Regions from separate parts of the Actinoplanes octamycinicus genome, predicted to be linked through region 2. Evidence: riboswitches for the same ligand, from Rfam matches in the RefSeq annotation. Region 2 holds a riboswitch; the other holds the start of a gene.
What was found. Region 2 has a riboswitch for ZMP and ZTP ahead of BJY16_RS01375 (bifunctional 5,10-methylenetetrahydrofolate dehydrogenase/5,10-methenyltetrahydrofolate cyclohydrolase). Riboswitches for the same ligand answer to the same signal wherever they lie in the genome.
Positions count from the first base shown of each region.

Region 1: it holds a riboswitch for ZMP and ZTP, as region 2 does, so the genes downstream of both, BJY16_RS10550 (glycine hydroxymethyltransferase) here and BJY16_RS01375 (bifunctional 5,10-methylenetetrahydrofolate dehydrogenase/5,10-methenyltetrahydrofolate cyclohydrolase) in region 2, are expected to answer to the same signal.

Region 1 is NZ_JACHNB010000001.1:2,338,512-2,346,147, forward strand. Features, by position in the region: rRNA gene BJY16_RS10540 (23S ribosomal RNA) at 1-1,212, shown strand, start outside; rRNA gene rrf (5S ribosomal RNA) at 1,317-1,433, shown strand; ZMP/ZTP riboswitch at 1,851-1,941, shown strand; gene BJY16_RS10550 (glycine hydroxymethyltransferase) at 1,962-3,386, shown strand; gene BJY16_RS10555 (discoidin domain-containing protein) at 3,761-5,950, shown strand; gene BJY16_RS10560 (sugar ABC transporter substrate-binding protein) at 6,090-7,112, shown strand; gene BJY16_RS10565 (ABC transporter permease) at 7,116-7,636, shown strand, end outside.
Region 2 is NZ_JACHNB010000001.1:328,004-335,639, reverse strand. Features, by position in the region: gene BJY16_RS01390 (APC family permease) at 1-280, shown strand, start outside; gene BJY16_RS01385 (class I SAM-dependent RNA methyltransferase) at 277-1,566, shown strand; gene BJY16_RS01380 (MerR family transcriptional regulator) at 1,563-1,928, opposite strand; gene BJY16_RS01375 (bifunctional 5,10-methylenetetrahydrofolate dehydrogenase/5,10-methenyltetrahydrofolate cyclohydrolase) at 2,113-2,985, opposite strand; ZMP/ZTP riboswitch at 3,002-3,083, opposite strand; gene BJY16_RS01370 (cation:dicarboxylate symporter family transporter) at 3,654-5,048, opposite strand; gene dxs (1-deoxy-D-xylulose-5-phosphate synthase) at 5,189-7,120, shown strand; gene BJY16_RS01360 (outer membrane protein assembly factor BamB family protein) at 7,177-7,636, shown strand, end outside.

The sequences.
Region 1 (7,636 bases), 2.0 Mb from region 2:
AACTTAGGGAGAAGGGGGGCCGGACGCGTGAAGCCACTTGCTGGTGGAGCGTGGTATGGCCGCAGAGAGCAGGGGGAAGCGACTGTTTACTAAAAACACAGGTCCATGCCAAGTCGTAAGACGATGTATATGGACTGACGCCTGCCCGGTGCTGGAACGTTAAGGGGACCTGTTAGCTCTTCGGGGCGAAGCGGAGAACTTAAGCGCCAGTAAACGGCGGTGGTAACTATAACCATCCTAAGGTAGCGAAATTCCTTGTCGGGTAAGTTCCGACCTGCACGAATGGCGTAACGACTTCCCCACTGTCTCAACCACAGGCCCGGCGAAATTGCAGTACGAGTAAAGATGCTCGTTACGCGCGGCAGGACGGAAAGACCCCGGGACCTTTACTATAGCTTGACATTGGTATCTGAATTCGATTGTGTAGGATAGGTGGGAGCCGGTGAAGCTCGGACGCCAGTTCGGGTGGAGGCGTTGTTGAAATACCACTCTGTTGGGTTTGGGTATCTAACTTGCGGCCCTGATCGGGTCGAGGGACAGTGTCTGGTGGGTAGTTTAACTGGGGCGGTTGCCTCCTAAAGGGTAACGGAGGCGCCCAAAGGTTCCCTCAGCCTGGTTGGCAATCAGGTGTTGAGTGTAAGTGCACAAGGGAGCTTGACTGTGAGACTGACGGGTCGAGCAGGGACGAAAGTCGGGACTAGTGATCCGGCACTTGCGTGTGGAAGCGGTGTCGCTCAACGGATAAAAGGTACCCCGGGGATAACAGGCTGATCTTCCCCAAGAGTCCATATCGACGGGATGGTTTGGCACCTCGATGTCGGCTCGTCGCATCCTGGGGCTGTAGCAGGTCCCAAGGGTTGGGCTGTTCGCCCATTAAAGCGGTACGCGAGCTGGGTTTAGAACGTCGTGAGACAGTTCGGTCCCTATCCGCCGTGCGCGTTGGATACTTGAGAAGGGCTGTCCCTAGTACGAGAGGACCGGGACGGACGAACCTCTGGTGTGCCAGTTGTTCTGCCAAGGGCACGGCTGGTTGGCTACGTTCGGAAGGGATAACCGCTGAAAGCATCTAAGCGGGAAGCTCGCTTCGAGATGAGGTATCCCACCACCTTGAGTGGGTAAGGCCCCCAAGAGACTATTGGGTTGATAGGCCGGAGATGTAAGCACGGTAACGTGTTGAGTTGACCGGTACTAATAGGCCGAGGGCTTAACCACCCTAAATTTTCTGCTTGCGTCCACTGTGTGATTCACAGCAAACGAACAACCACCCCGGTTGGTGAACAATCACCGGGTTGCTGGTTGGTTCTGCTGATGGCTGTTTCGGTGGTCATAGCGGAGGGGAAACGCCCGGTTACATTCCGAACCCGGTAGCTAAGCCCTCCAGCGCCGATGGTACTGCACTCGGGAGGGTGTGGGAGAGTAGGACGCCGCCGGACTTAACGTCGAGAAACGCCCACCCGGGGTTCCGGGTGGGCGTTTCTTTTTTGCTACCCAAAAACTGTGGGTGCGGTTGTTCGCGTGGGGGACGGTTCGGGCGGGGAGGGCCATTCGAAGGCCGTCAGGCTTGATACCTCCGAATGGCCCTCCCCGCCCGAACCTTGCCTACTCACCGGGACTGCCGCGACATCAAGGGCATCTTTGGGGAGGCCGTCCGGGGTTCGGGTGGTGCGTTGGTGCGTTGGTGCGTTGGTGCGGGTGGTGGTGGGGCCGGCGCATCCACGGGGAGGGGCGGCTTGCGTGGTGAGGGGCTGGGGTTTGAGTAAAGGTGCGGTTGTCTTGGGTCGGGGGTGTGGGGGCCAATTTGGGGGTGGTGGCTTTTGGGGGTTGGGGGTGGGGGGTGGGTGAGTATGCTTGGGGTGGGCCGTGACTGGCGCGTTCGGATGGGTGACCATTGGGGAGCGGCCTCGTCGAGATGACGACTTGCCGTGCGCCTGGGCCTTCTACCTGCGTGATAGGGAGGTCCTATGTCTGAGCTGAATGCTGAATCCACCGCGTTCCGGGCCGCGCTCGATGTGGTGCGGTCTGTTGAGCCGCGTATCGCTGACGCGATCGCGAAGGAGCTGACCGACCAGCGTGAGTCGCTGAAGCTGATCGCGAGTGAGAACTACGCCTCGCCGGCGGTTCTGCTGGCCATGGGTAACTGGTTGTCCGACAAGTACGCCGAGGGCACCATCGGGCGCCGGTTCTACGCCGGCTGCCAGAACGTGGACACTGTCGAGTCGGTGGCCGTGGAGCACGCCAAGGCGTTGTTCGGGGCGCCGTACGCGTACGTCCAGCCGCACTCCGGCATCGACGCGAACCTGGTGGCCTACTGGGCGATCCTGGCCGACCGAGTCGAGGTGCCGTACCTGAAGAAGTTCGAGAAGCGGCAGATCAACGACCTCACCGACGCCGAGTGGGCCGAGCTGCGCCAGGCCTTCGGCAACCAGCGGCTGCTGGGCATGTCGCTGGACGCCGGTGGCCACCTCACCCACGGGTTCCGGCCGAACATCTCCGGCAAGATGTTCGACCAGCGGTCCTACGGCGTCGACCCGGCGACCGGCCAGATCGACTACGCCGCGCTGCGGGAGACCGCCAAGGAGTTCAAGCCGGCGGTGATCGTGGGTGGCTACTCGGCGTACCCGCGCAAGGTGAACTTCGCGAAGATGCGGGAGATCGCCGACGAGGTGGGCGCGACCTTCATGGTCGACATGGCGCACTTCGCCGGTCTGGTCGCCGGTGGCGTGTTCACCGGGGACTACAACCCGATCCCGCACGCGCACATCGTCACCACCACCACGCACAAGAGCCTGCGCGGCCCGCGCGGTGGTGCGGTGCTCTGCCAGCCGGAGCTCTCCTCGCAGGTGGACCGGGGCTGCCCGATGGTGCTCGGTGGCCCGCTGCCGCACGTGATGGCCGCCAAGGCGATCGCGTTCGCCGAGGCCCGCCGGCCGGAGTTCGCCGACTACGCCCAGCAGATCGTGACCAACAGCCAGGCGCTCGCCGAGGGCCTGCGCAAGCGGGGCGTGCAGCTGGTCTCCGGCGGCACCGACAACCACCTGGTGCTGCTCGACGTGCACCCGTTCGGGCTGACCGGCCGGCAGGCCGAGCAGGCCCTGCTGGACAGCGGCATCGTCACCAACCGGAACGCGATCCCGTCCGACCCGAACGGCGCCTGGTACACCTCCGGCATCCGGATCGGCACCCCGGCGCTGACCAGCCGCGGGCTGGGCGTCGCCGAGATGGACCAGATCGCCGAGCTGATCCACACCGTGCTGGCCGGCACCACGCCGGACCCGGCGTCCAAGGCCAAGTTCACCCTGGACCCGGCGCTCGCCGAGGGCGTCTCGAAACAGGCCGCCGACCTGCTCGCCCCGTTCCCGCTCTACCCGTCGGTCAGCCTCGGCTGATCCGCCGGCGTTCCGAAACCCGTCGTGGCCGTGACCCGGCCACGGCGGGTTTTTTCGTTGCCCCGCACGGATGCTCCGGGTTCGTACCGAAAGCCTGTTTTAGCGAGACGAGCCGGAACCGGTTTCGGACAAGCTGTTATCGCCCGCCGTGAATCTCGTCGGTGACCCTCGCGGCAGTGGCCTGACCTGGGCGAACGATGTGGACGGCGGGAACAGGAGATCGATTTCGCGGTTGCTCGTTACCGGTTCCGGAACCTCGCAACATCCTGGACATCGATTGGTAACGACTCTTAGCGTCGTGGCCTGGGTGAGCGCTCTCCCATCTTCTAGTCCCCACGTGCTGTCCCCTCCCGTCCTCCCCCTAGGAGACCCCCATGAGACGCTCCCGCTGGCGGAGCGGCGCGATCGTCGGCGTGACCGCCGCCGTCGTCGCCGGTTATGCCGCGATCACCATGACCGGCGCCTCAGCCGCGGAGACGCTGCTGTCGCAGGGCAAGCCGGCCACCGCCTCGTCCACCGAGGCGCCCGGCGCCTACCTGGCCTCCGAGGCCGTCGACGGCAACGCCGGCAGCCGCTGGTCGTCCGCCTTCTCCGACCCGCAGTGGCTCCAGGTGGACCTGGGCAGCTCGCAGTCGATCAGCCGGGTCGAGCTGTTCTGGGAGACCGCGGCCGCGAAGGCGTTCCAGATCCAGGTGTCGGACAACGCGTCGAGCTGGACGTCGATCTACTCGACCACCACCTCGACCGGCGGCAACCAGAACCTGTCGGTCACCGGCGCCGGCCGCTACGTGCGGATGTACGGCACCCAGCGGACCACCGGCTACGGCTACTCGCTCTACGAGTTCAAGGTCTACGGCGGCGGCACCACCACGCCGACCTCGCCGACCCCGACGCCGACCGGCCCCACCCTGCCCGGTGGCGGCAGCCTCGGCGCCCAGGTGACCGTCTTCGACCCGAGCATGTCGAGCGCGACCATCCAGGCCCAGGCCGACGCGATCTTCAAGCAGCAGGAGACCAACCAGTTCGGCACCCAGCGCAACCTGCTGGCCTTCAAGCCGGGCACCTACAACGGCCTGAACATCCAGGTCGGGTTCAACACCTCGGTGATCGGTCTCGGCCAGAACCCGCAGGACGTGCGGATCAACGGGGACATCACCGTGGACGCCGGCTGGTTCCAGGGCAACGCGACCCAGAACTTCTGGCGGTCGGTGGAGAACATCTCGCTCTACCCGGTCTCCGGCGCCAACCGGTGGGCGGTCTCCCAGGCGGCCCCGTTCCGCCGGATGGACGTGCACGGTGACCTGAACCTGGCGCCGAACGGCTACGGCTGGGCCTCCGGCGGCTACATCGCCGACTCGCGGATCAGCGGTGTCGAGGGTCAGTACTCGCAGCAGCAGTGGTTCACCCGGAACAGCCAGATCGGCTCGAACTCCAACGCGGTCTGGAACCAGACCTTCGTCGGTGTGCAGGGTGCTCCGGCGAACAGCTTCCCGAACCCGCCGTACACCACGATCGGCAGCGCTCCGGTGATCCGGGAGAAGCCGTACCTCTACCTGGCCGGTGCGGACTACGCGGTCTTCGTGCCCAGCCTGCAGACCAACGCGTCCGGCGTGAGCTGGGCGAACGGCAACACGCCGGGTACCAGCATCCCGCTCTCGCAGTTCTACGTGGCCAAGCCGGGCGACAGCGCGGCGACGATCAACCAGGCGCTGGCGCAGGGTCTCAACCTGATCTTCCAGCCGGGCGTCTACCACGTGAACCAGACGATCAACGTGACCCGGGCGAACACCGTGGTGATGGGCCTCGGCTACGCGACCATCATCCCGGACAACGGCGTCACCCCGATGCAGGTGGCCGATGTGGACGGCGTGAAGGTGGCCGGCCTGCTCTTCGACGCGGGCACCACCAACTCGGCGAACCTGCTGGTGATCGGCCCGAACGGGTCGTCGGCGAACCACGCGGCGAACCCGACCACCGTGCAGGACGTGTTCTTCCGGATCGGTGGCTCGATCGCCGGCAAGGCGACCAACAGCCTGCTGGTGAACAGCAACAACACGATCATCGACCACATCTGGGCGTGGCGGGCCGACCACGGCAACGCCGGGACCTACGGCTGGACGATCAACACGGCCGACAGTGGGCTGATCGTCAACGGTCAGAACGTGACCGCGTACGGGCTGTTCGTCGAGCACTACCAGAAGTACGAGGTCATCTGGAACGGCAACGGTGGCCGCACCTACTTCCTGCAGAACGAGCAGCCGTACGACCCGCCGTCGCAGGCGGCCTGGCGCAGCGGGGCGAAGGGGTACGCCGCGTACAAGGTGGCCGACTCGGTGACCAACCACGAGGCGTGGGCGCTGGGCAGCTACTGCTACTTCAACGTGGACCCGAGCATCCACTCGGACCGCGGCTTCGAGGTGCCGGTGAACTCCGGGGTCAAGCTGCACAACCTGCTGACCGTGTCGCTCGGCGGCAACGGCGTGATCGACCACGTGGTGAACAACACCGGCGCCGCGGCGCAGGGCACCGCGACGGTTCCGGTCTACGTCACCAGCTTCAACTGACCGACTGATATCGATCGGGGGTCGCCATCGGCGGCCCCCGATCACTTTATGCAACAAGAACACAACGCCGTGTTGACATCGCCGAAGCCTCGGGCGTCTACTCCAAGGCAACGTTGTCCCTCGATGTAGCGGAGGCGACATGCGCAGGCTGATGGCGGTCGCCGGCTGCGTGACGCTGGTGCTGGCCGGCGCGGCCTGCAACCGCGGCACCGGTGAGCCGGTGGTCGGGTTGATCACCAAGACCGATACCAACCCGTTCTTCGTGACCATGAAGCACGGCGCCGAGCAGGCCGCCGACGAACAGGGCCTGGATCTGCTGACCTTCGCCGGGAAGGTGGACGGCGACAACGAGGCGCAGGTGCAGGCGATCGAGAACCTGATCTCCTACGGCGCCGAGGGCTTCCTGATCACGCCGAACGACTCGAAGGCGATCGTGCCCTCGCTGGACCGGGCGCACAAGGCGGGCATGCTGGTGATCGCGCTGGACACCCCGGTCGACCCGCCGGACGCCGCGGACGCCACCTTCGCGACCGACAACTACCAGGCCGGCAAGCTGATCGGCGAGTGGGCCAAGGCCAAGTTCGCCAAGGACGGCAAGCAGGCGAAGATCGCCATGCTCGACCTCAACCCGAACCAGGTCTCCGTCGACGTCAAACGCGACCAGGGCTTCCTCGAGGGGTTCGGGATCCCGAACGGCGACCCGAACCGGATCGGCGACGAGAACGACCCGCGGATCGCCGGGCACGACGTCACCGACGGCAACGAGGAGGGCGGCCGTACCGCGATGGAGAACCTGCTCCAGAAGGACTCGTCGATCAACCTGGTCTACACGATCAACGAGCCCGCCGCGGCCGGGGCCTACCAGGCGCTCAAGGCGGCCGGCAAGGAGAAGGACGTCACCATCGTCTCGATCGACGGCGGCTGCCCGGGCGTCGACAACGTGGCGAACGGGGTCATCGGGGCCACCTCGATGCAGTTCCCGATCAAGATGGCCCAGCTCGGCATCGAGGCCATCGCGCAGTACGCCAAGGACGGCACCAAACCGCAGAACACCGCCGGCAAGGACTTCGTCGACACCGGCGTCCAGCTGATCACCGACGACCCGCAATCCGGCGTGGAGGCCAAGGACTCCGCGTGGGGCAAGCAGAACTGCTGGGGGTGAGCCTTGAGCACGACGTCCACCGCGGCCGGGTTCGACGTACGCCGGCACGACTCGTTCGGGTTGCGGCTGCAGCACACGCTGCACGGCAACCCGGTCCTCGGGCCGCTCGCCGTACTGATCCTGGCGATCATCGCCTTCTCGATCGTGAACACCCGGTTCTTCGCCGCGGCGAACCTGTCGCTGGTGCTCCTGCAGGTCACCGTGATCGCCACGATCGCGCTGGGGCAGACGATGATCATCTTGACCGCCGGGATCGACCTGTCGGCCGGCGCGATCGCGGTCTTCTCCTCGGTGCTGATGGCCCAGTTCTGCGTCAAGGGCGGGATGCCCGGGGTGCTCGCGCTGCTGCTCGGCTTCGCCTGCGGCACCGCGATGGGCGCGATCAACGGGGCGCTGGTGACCCGGATCAAACTGCCGCCGTTCATCGTCACGCTCGGCACGCTGACCATCTTCTTCTCGCTGAACTCGGTGGTCAGCAACAGCGAGACGGTGCGCGGCTCGGACATGCCCGGCCTGATGACCTG
Region 2 (7,636 bases):
CTCGCCGCGCGACGTGGTGACCGTCTTCGTACCCGAATATGTGGTTGGTCGCTGGTGGGAGAACCTGCTGCACAACCAGAGCGCGCTGCGGATCAAGGGCCGGCTGCTCTTCGAGCCCGGCGTGATGGTGACCAGCGTGCCCTGGCAGCTGCGATCCAGCCAGGACCGCGACCTGGACCGGCTGGACCGGGGGCTGAGCCGGGCGCCGGCGCGCGGCCCGCGCTTCCACCCCAGCGAGCCGTCGGCCGTTTCTGATCAGCCGATCGAGGAGAAACCGTGACCCTTCCCGAAGACGACCTCGTGGAGGGTGACCGGATCGAGCTGACCGTCGGCGCCCCGGCGCACGGCGGGCACTGCGTGGCCCGGTTCGGCGGCGAGCACGGCCGGGTGGTCTTCGTCCGGCACGCGCTGCCCGGCGAGCGGGTCACCGCGGAGATCACCGAGCGGCACCGCGGCTACCTGCGGGCCGACGCCGTGGCGATCCACGAGCCGTCGCCCGATCGCGTCCGGCCGCCCTGCGAGTACGCCCACCCGGGCGGCTGCGGCGGCTGCGACCTGCAGCACGTCTCCGCCGACGCGCAGCTGCGCTGGAAGACCCAGGTGGTCCGGGAGCAGCTCGGCCGGCTGGCCGGGCTGACGCCCGAGGACCAGGACCGGCTTTCGGTACGCGTGGAGCCGCTCACCCCGGGCGAGGCCGGCCTGCTCGGCTGGCGCACCCGGGTCCGCTACGCGATCGACGCGGCCGGCCGCCCCGGCCTGCTCCAGCACCGCTCGCACCAGGTGGTCCCGATCGACCGCTGCCTGATCGCGCACCCGGCGATCCAGGAGCTCGACCTGCTCCAGCACCCCTGGCCGGAGAGCAACGCGGTGCAGGCGGTCGCGTCCGGCGGCGGCGACGTCGCGGTGCTGGACCGCCCGGCCGGGACGTCCGGCTCGGCCGGCGACGACCCGACCGAGGACCAGGGCGGCGCCGGGCTGGTCCGGCTGGCCGGGCCGGAGCGGATCACCGAGGTGGCCGGCGAGCGGTCCTGGGAGCTGGCGCCGGAGGGCTTCTGGCAGGTGCACCCGGCGGCCGCCGCCACGCTGACCGAGGCGGTGCTGGCCATGCTCCGGCCGGCCCCGGGCGAGATCGCCTGGGACCTGTACGGCGGGGCGGGCCTGTTCGCCGCCGCCGTCGCCGCCCGCACCGGGGCCCGCACCACGGTGGTCGAGTCGTCGCCGCTGGGCGTCGCCGCGGCCCGGTCCGCCCTGGCCGACCTGCCACAGGTCGAGGTGGTCGCGGCCCGGGTGGAGACGGCGCTGGGCCGGCGCCGGATCACCGGCCCGGTCGACCTGGTGGTGCTGGACCCGCCGCGGGCCGGTGCCGGCGCCCGGGTGGTCCGCGGGATCGCCGGGGCCGGGCCCCGCGCGGTCGCCTACGTGGCCTGCGACCCGGCGGCGCTGGCCCGGGACGTGAAGACGTTCCGGTCGCTCGGCTGGGAGCTGGCCGAGTTGCGCGCCTTCGACTGCTTCCCGATGACCCAGCACGTGGAGTGCGTCGCGCTGCTCACCCCGCCGGGGCGCTAGACGTAGTGCCGGTCGCGGTGCTCGGCGGCTGCCGACATCAGGTCGTCGAGGGCGTTCCGCGTACGGATCAGCTCCTCGATGTGGGTGGAGAGACGGTTGCGCTCCTCGCGCATCCGCTCCATCGCCGCGTCGGCATGCTCCAGGCTGGGCGCGTCGACGCAGGGGAGCAGCTCGGCGATGGTGCGGCTGGAGAGTCCGGCGGCGTAGAGCCGCTGCAGGAACGTCACCCGCTCGACCGCCTCCTCGGTGTAGTGCCGCTGGCCGCTCGGGCTCCGGATGCTGCTGAGCAGCCCCTGCTCCTCGTAGTAACGGACCGACCGGACGCTGACCCCGGCCCGCGCCGCGAGATCCCCGATCCGCATGCCGCCTCCCCTGTGACCCGGCTCTCGCCACCTGCCTCTGACGTCAGTGTCAGGTCGCAGCGTACCGGGCATGACCGCTGTGTTCGGCGGGTTCCGCCTCGTTGGCCTGAGCCCGCACAACGCCTGTCCGCACGCGGCCGGACCGCACGGCCCGTCCCCGGCCGGGGACGGGCCGCTCCGGCGGTTACGGGTTGGCGCGCTCGGCGGCGCTCACCGCGTTGCGGAACAGCATGGCGACCGTGGTCGGGCCGACCCCGCCGAGCCGCGGGGTGATCGCCCCGGCCACCGCGGCGCACGCCTCGTCGACGTCCGGCAGCAGGCGGCGGCCCTCGTAGCGGACCCCGGCGCCGATCACCGTGGCGCCCGGCTTGACGTGCTCCGGCTGGATGATGTTCGGCACGCCGGCGGCGGCGATCAGGATCTCCGCCCGCTGCGTGTACCGCGGCCAGTCCTTGACACCGGTGTGCACCACGGTGACGGCGGCGTTCGCGGTCGGCCGCTTCTGCGCGAGCAGCATCGCGAGCGGGCGGCCCAGGGTGGCGCCGCGGCCGAGGATGACCACCTCCCGCCCGGACACCTCGACGCCGTGGTGGGCGAGCAGCGCCTCGATGCCGGCCGGGGTGCAGGGCAGCGGGCCGGGCAGGCCGACCGCGAGCCGGCCCATGTTGAGCGGGTGCATCCCGTCGACGTCCTTGTCCGGGTCGAGGGTCTGCAGCGCGGCGTCGTAGTCCAGGTGGGCCGGGATCGGGTACTGGATCAGGACGCCGTGCACGGCCTTGTCGTCGTTGAACTCGGCGATCACCTTCAGCAGGTCGGCCTGGGTGACGTCGCCGGACAGGTGCCGGTGCGGGGACTCGAAGCCGAGCTCGCCGGCCTGCTTCTGCTTGATCCGGATGTACCCGGCGCTGGCGTCGTCGTCGCCCACCAGGATGGTGGCCAGGCTGGGCTGGATGCCACGCCCCTTGAGCTTGGCGACCCGCTCCCGGACGTCGGCCAGGACGGCCTCGGCGACCGGCGCTCCGGGCAGGAGGCGGGCGCCGCTGGTTTCGGTGGTCATGCTGTCTGCTCCTCGGCCGGGGAGCCCAGGCGGACGACTCCCGTGACGAGCTCCCCGATGGTTGGACCATCCTCGTGCCGCCAGTCGCTGCTTGCCTTCCAGGATGCCCGACGTGGCGCCGGCCCGAGGCGGCGGGGTGGGGTCGGTCCGGTCCGGCCGCCGCTGCCCGCTGCCGCGATGCCGCTCGCCCCGCGCGGGATTTTTTCCGGTACGACCGGCAGCCCCGTGGCAGTCGGCCCGCGATGCCCGGCCCACTCCCGGCCGCGGCGCGTGTCGTGCGGGCCCGCCGCCACCCCGCGATGCCCGCTCGGCACCGGACCGCGGCGCGCTCACGGTCCCCGGCTGGTCCTCACGGGTGTCTCAGGGCGGCCGAGACACCCGTGGGGCACAGCCGGGACCGTGAGCGGCTCGCGGATCCGGGCTGGTCCTCTCGGGTGTCTCAGGGCGGTCGAGACACCCGTGGGGCCCAGCCGGGACGGTGGGCGGCTCGCGGATCCGGGCTGGTCCTCTCGGGTGTCTCAGGGCGGTCGAGACACCCGTGGGTCCCAGCCGGGACGGTGGGCGGCTCGCGGTCCCGGGCTGGTCCTCTCGGGTGTCTCAGGGCGGTCGAGACACCCGTGGGGCCCAGCCGGGACCGTGGGCGGCTCGCGGTCCTGGGCCGGGGTGGTTCAGGGCGCTTCGTGCGGGCGGTTCGGGGGCGGGGTGTCGGCCGGTGCGGTGGTGCCGGCCTCGGCCAGGGCGGGGGTGTGGGCGTCGTGCGGGTCGTCGTCGAAGGTGGACTCGTCGAAGGGGGCTTCGCCGGCGAGGACCCGGCCGGCCTGCTCGCGGTCGATCTCGTGGGTCCAGGTGCCGATCAGGACGGTGGCGACGGCGTTGCCGGCGAAGTTGGTCAGGGCGCGGGCCTCGGACATCAGGCGGTCGATGCCGACGATCATGCCGACGCCGGGGACCAGGTCGGGGCGGTGGCTCTGCAGGCCGCCGGCCAGGGTGGCCAGGCCGGCGCCGGTGACGCCGGCGGCGCCCTTGGAGGCGATGATCATGAAGAGCAGCAGGCCGATCTGCTGGCCCACGGAGAGCGGCTGGTCCATCGCGTCGGCGATGAACAGGGAGGCCATGGTCAGGTAGATCGCGGTGCCGTCCAGGTTGAACGAGTAGCCGGTGGGCACCACGATGCCGACCACCGGGCGGCTCACCCCGAGGTGGCCCATCTTGGCGATCAGCCGGGGCAGCGCCGACTCGGACGACGAGGTGGACAGGATCAGCAGGAACTCCCGGGCCAGGTAGCGGAAGAGCCGGAAGATCGAGATCCCGGCGACCAGCCGGAGCAGCAGCCCGAGCACCACGAAGACGAAGAGCACGCAGGTGGTGTAGAAGCCGAGCATGATGCCGGCCAGGCTCTTCAGCGCGTCGAAGCCGGTCGCGCCGACCAGCGCGGCCATCGCGCCGAACGCGCCGATCGGGGCCAGCCACATGATCATCGACAGGATCTTGAAGACGATCCGCTGGAGCAGCCCGATCGCCCGGATCACCGGTTCGCCGCGGTCGCCGAGCGACTGCACGGCGAATCCGACCAGCAGCGCCACCAGCAGCGTCTGCAGCACCTGGGTGCTGGTCAGCGCGGAGAACAGGGTGTCCGGGATGATCCCGAGGACGAAGTCGACGCCGCCCTCGGCCTGCTTGCTGACCTGGGCCGTGCCGGTCTTCGCCAGCTCCTCGCTCAGGTGCAGGCCGGAGCCGGGGTGCAGCAGGTTGCCGACCACCAGGCCGATCGACAGCGCCACGGTGGACATGATCAGGAAGTAGCCGAGGGCCAGCCCGCCGACCCGGCCGACCTGGGCGGCGCGCCGGACCGAGCCGACCCCGAGCACCAGGGTGCAGAAGATCACTGGCGCGATCATCATCTTGATCAGGTCGACGAACCCGGTGCCCAGCGGTTTCAGCTTCACCGCGAAGTCCGGGAAGACGAAGCCCACGGTGATCCCGAGGACCATCGCGAGCAGCACGGAGAGGTAGAGGTAGTGGCTGCGGTCTCGGCGCCGCGGAGCCCCGGCATCGACGGACATGGGCCCCTGGTTACCCGAATCTGTGAACCGAATCACATCGTTTCACCGGAAGGGCGGAATGTGCAGGAGCTGTGGAGGAATCGGCCCTGTCCGTTCGCGCCAGGTCGCCTCCGCGCGGCGTCCCGATAGACTTCACGCCTATGAGCGACTCCCCCTCGACCCCGGCCGGCCTGCTGGCGAGCGTCACCGACCCCGGCGCCCTCAAGCGCCTGACCGCGGAGCAGCTGACCCTGCTCGCGGCCGAGATCCGTGACTTCCTGGTGGCCAAGGTGTCGCGGACCGGGGGCCACCTCGGTCCCAACCTCGGTGTGGTCGAGATGACCCTCGCCATGCACCGGGTCTTCGACTCACCCCGGGACAAGATCCTTTTCGATACCGGCCACCAGGCGTACGTGCACAAGATCGTCACGGGCCGTCAGGAGGGCTTCGACCTGCTCCGCCAGCGCGGTGGCCTGACCGGCTACCCGAGCCAGGCGGAGAGCGAGCACGACCTGATCGAGAACTCGCACGCCTCGACCGCGCTCTCCTATGCCGACGGTCTGGCCAAGGCGTTCGCCCTGCGCGGCGAGGACCGGCACGTGGTGGCCGTGGTCGGCGACGGCGCGCTCACCGGCGGCATGTGCTGGGAGGCGCTCAACAACATCGCGGCCACGAAGAACAAGCTGGTCATCGTGGTCAACGACAACGGCCGGTCGTACGCGCCGACGATCGGCGGCCTGGCCGACCACCTCTCCACCCTGCGGCTCAACCCGGGCTACGAGAAGGTGCTCGACCTGGTCAAGGACGCGCTCGGCTCGACCCCGGTGGTCGGCAAGCCGGTCTTCGAGGTGCTGCACGCGGTCAAGCGCGGGATCAAGGACGCGATCAGCCCGCAGCCGATGTTCGAGGACCTCGGCCTGAAGTACATCGGTCCGGTGGACGGCCACGACCAGCAGGCGATGGAGTCCGCGCTGCGCCGGGCCAAGGGCTTCAACGCGCCGGTCATCGTGCACGCGGTGACCCGCAAGGGCTACGGTTACCGCCCCGCCGAGCAGGACGAGGCGGACTGCCTGCACGGCCCGGGCAGCGCCTTCGACGTGGAGACCGGCAAGCTGCTGGCCGCCCCGACGCTGAAGTGGACCAAGGTCTTCGCCGAGGAGCTGGTGAAGATCGCCGACGAGCGCCCGGAGGTGGTCGGCATCACCGCCGCCATGGCCGAGCCGACCGGCATCGCCGCCCTGGCGAGGAAGTACCCGGAGCGGGCGTACGACGTCGGCATCGCCGAGCAGCACGCCGCCACCAGCGCGGCCGGCCTGGCGATGGGCGGCCTGCACCCGGTCGTCGCGGTCTACGCCACCTTCCTGAACCGCGCCTTCGACCAGGTCCTGCTGGACGTGGCGATGCACAAGCTCGGGGTCACCTTCGTCCTGGACCGGGCCGGCGTCACCGGCCCGGACGGCCCGAGCCACTACGGCATCTGGGACATGAGCGTCTTCGGCGTGGTCCCCGGCCTGCGGATCGCCGCCCCGCGGGACGCCGCCACGCTGCGCGAGGAGCTGCGCGAGGCGGTCGCGGTCGACGACGGCCCGACCATCGTCCGGTTCCCGACCGGCGCGGTCGCCGCGGACACCCCGGCGGTGCGCCGGGTCGGCCAGGTCGACGTGCTGCGCGAGGCCGATCCGGGGCGCAAGGACATCCTGCTGGTCGCGGTCGGCTCGTTCGCCGGCCTGGGCCTGGACGCCGCCGAGCGGCTCGCCGAGCAGGGCTACGGGGTGACCGTCGCCGACCCGCGCTGGGTCCGCCCGGTGCCGGCCGAGCTGACCGGGCTGGCCGCCGAGCACCGCCTGGTGGTGACCCTGGAGGACGGCATCCGGACCGGCGGCGTGGGTGACGCGGTGGCCGCCGCGCTGCGCGACGCCGGGCTGACCACGCCGCTGCGCGACTTCGGCGTGCCGGCCGGCTTCCACCCGCACGGCTCGCGGGCCGAGATCCTCGCCTCGCTGGGGCTGACCGCGCAGGACATCGCCCGGGACGTGACCGAGTGGGTGTCCCGCCTGGACGCCGGCGACGCGGTCCAGGAGCCGGCGCTCTGACCGAGCCCCGGCACCGTTGACGAGCGTCTCCGTTATCTGACCGTTATCTTTGACGGATGGGTGCGGAGACGGTCATCGACCTCGGTCTCGACCGGGGTGTCCCGGAGTCCTACGAGCGACCACGCCGGCCCACCGTCCCGATCTGGTTGGCCCCGGCCCTGCTGGCGGTGTTGCTCCTGGTCAGCTCGGCGGCCTCGGCCGCCCCGCCGAGACCGCCGTTCACCGAGCTGCTGCGGGTGCCGATGGGCCCGGCCGACCCCTATCTGGTCACCGGGTCCGGGCTGCTCACCCAGTCGTACGGGCGGCTCACCGCCTACGACCTGGAGAGCGGGGCGCTGCGCTGGCGGGCCGGCGAGACGATCCCGGTCTTCCGGCTGCGCACCGCCGGCGGCCTGGTGCTGATGCGGCCGTGGACCACCGGCGGGGTGGAGCCGGGCACCACCGCGTTCTCGGTGACCACCGGGGCGAAGCAGTGGCGCAACGAGCGCAGCGTGATCACCTTCGCCGGCGGTGACG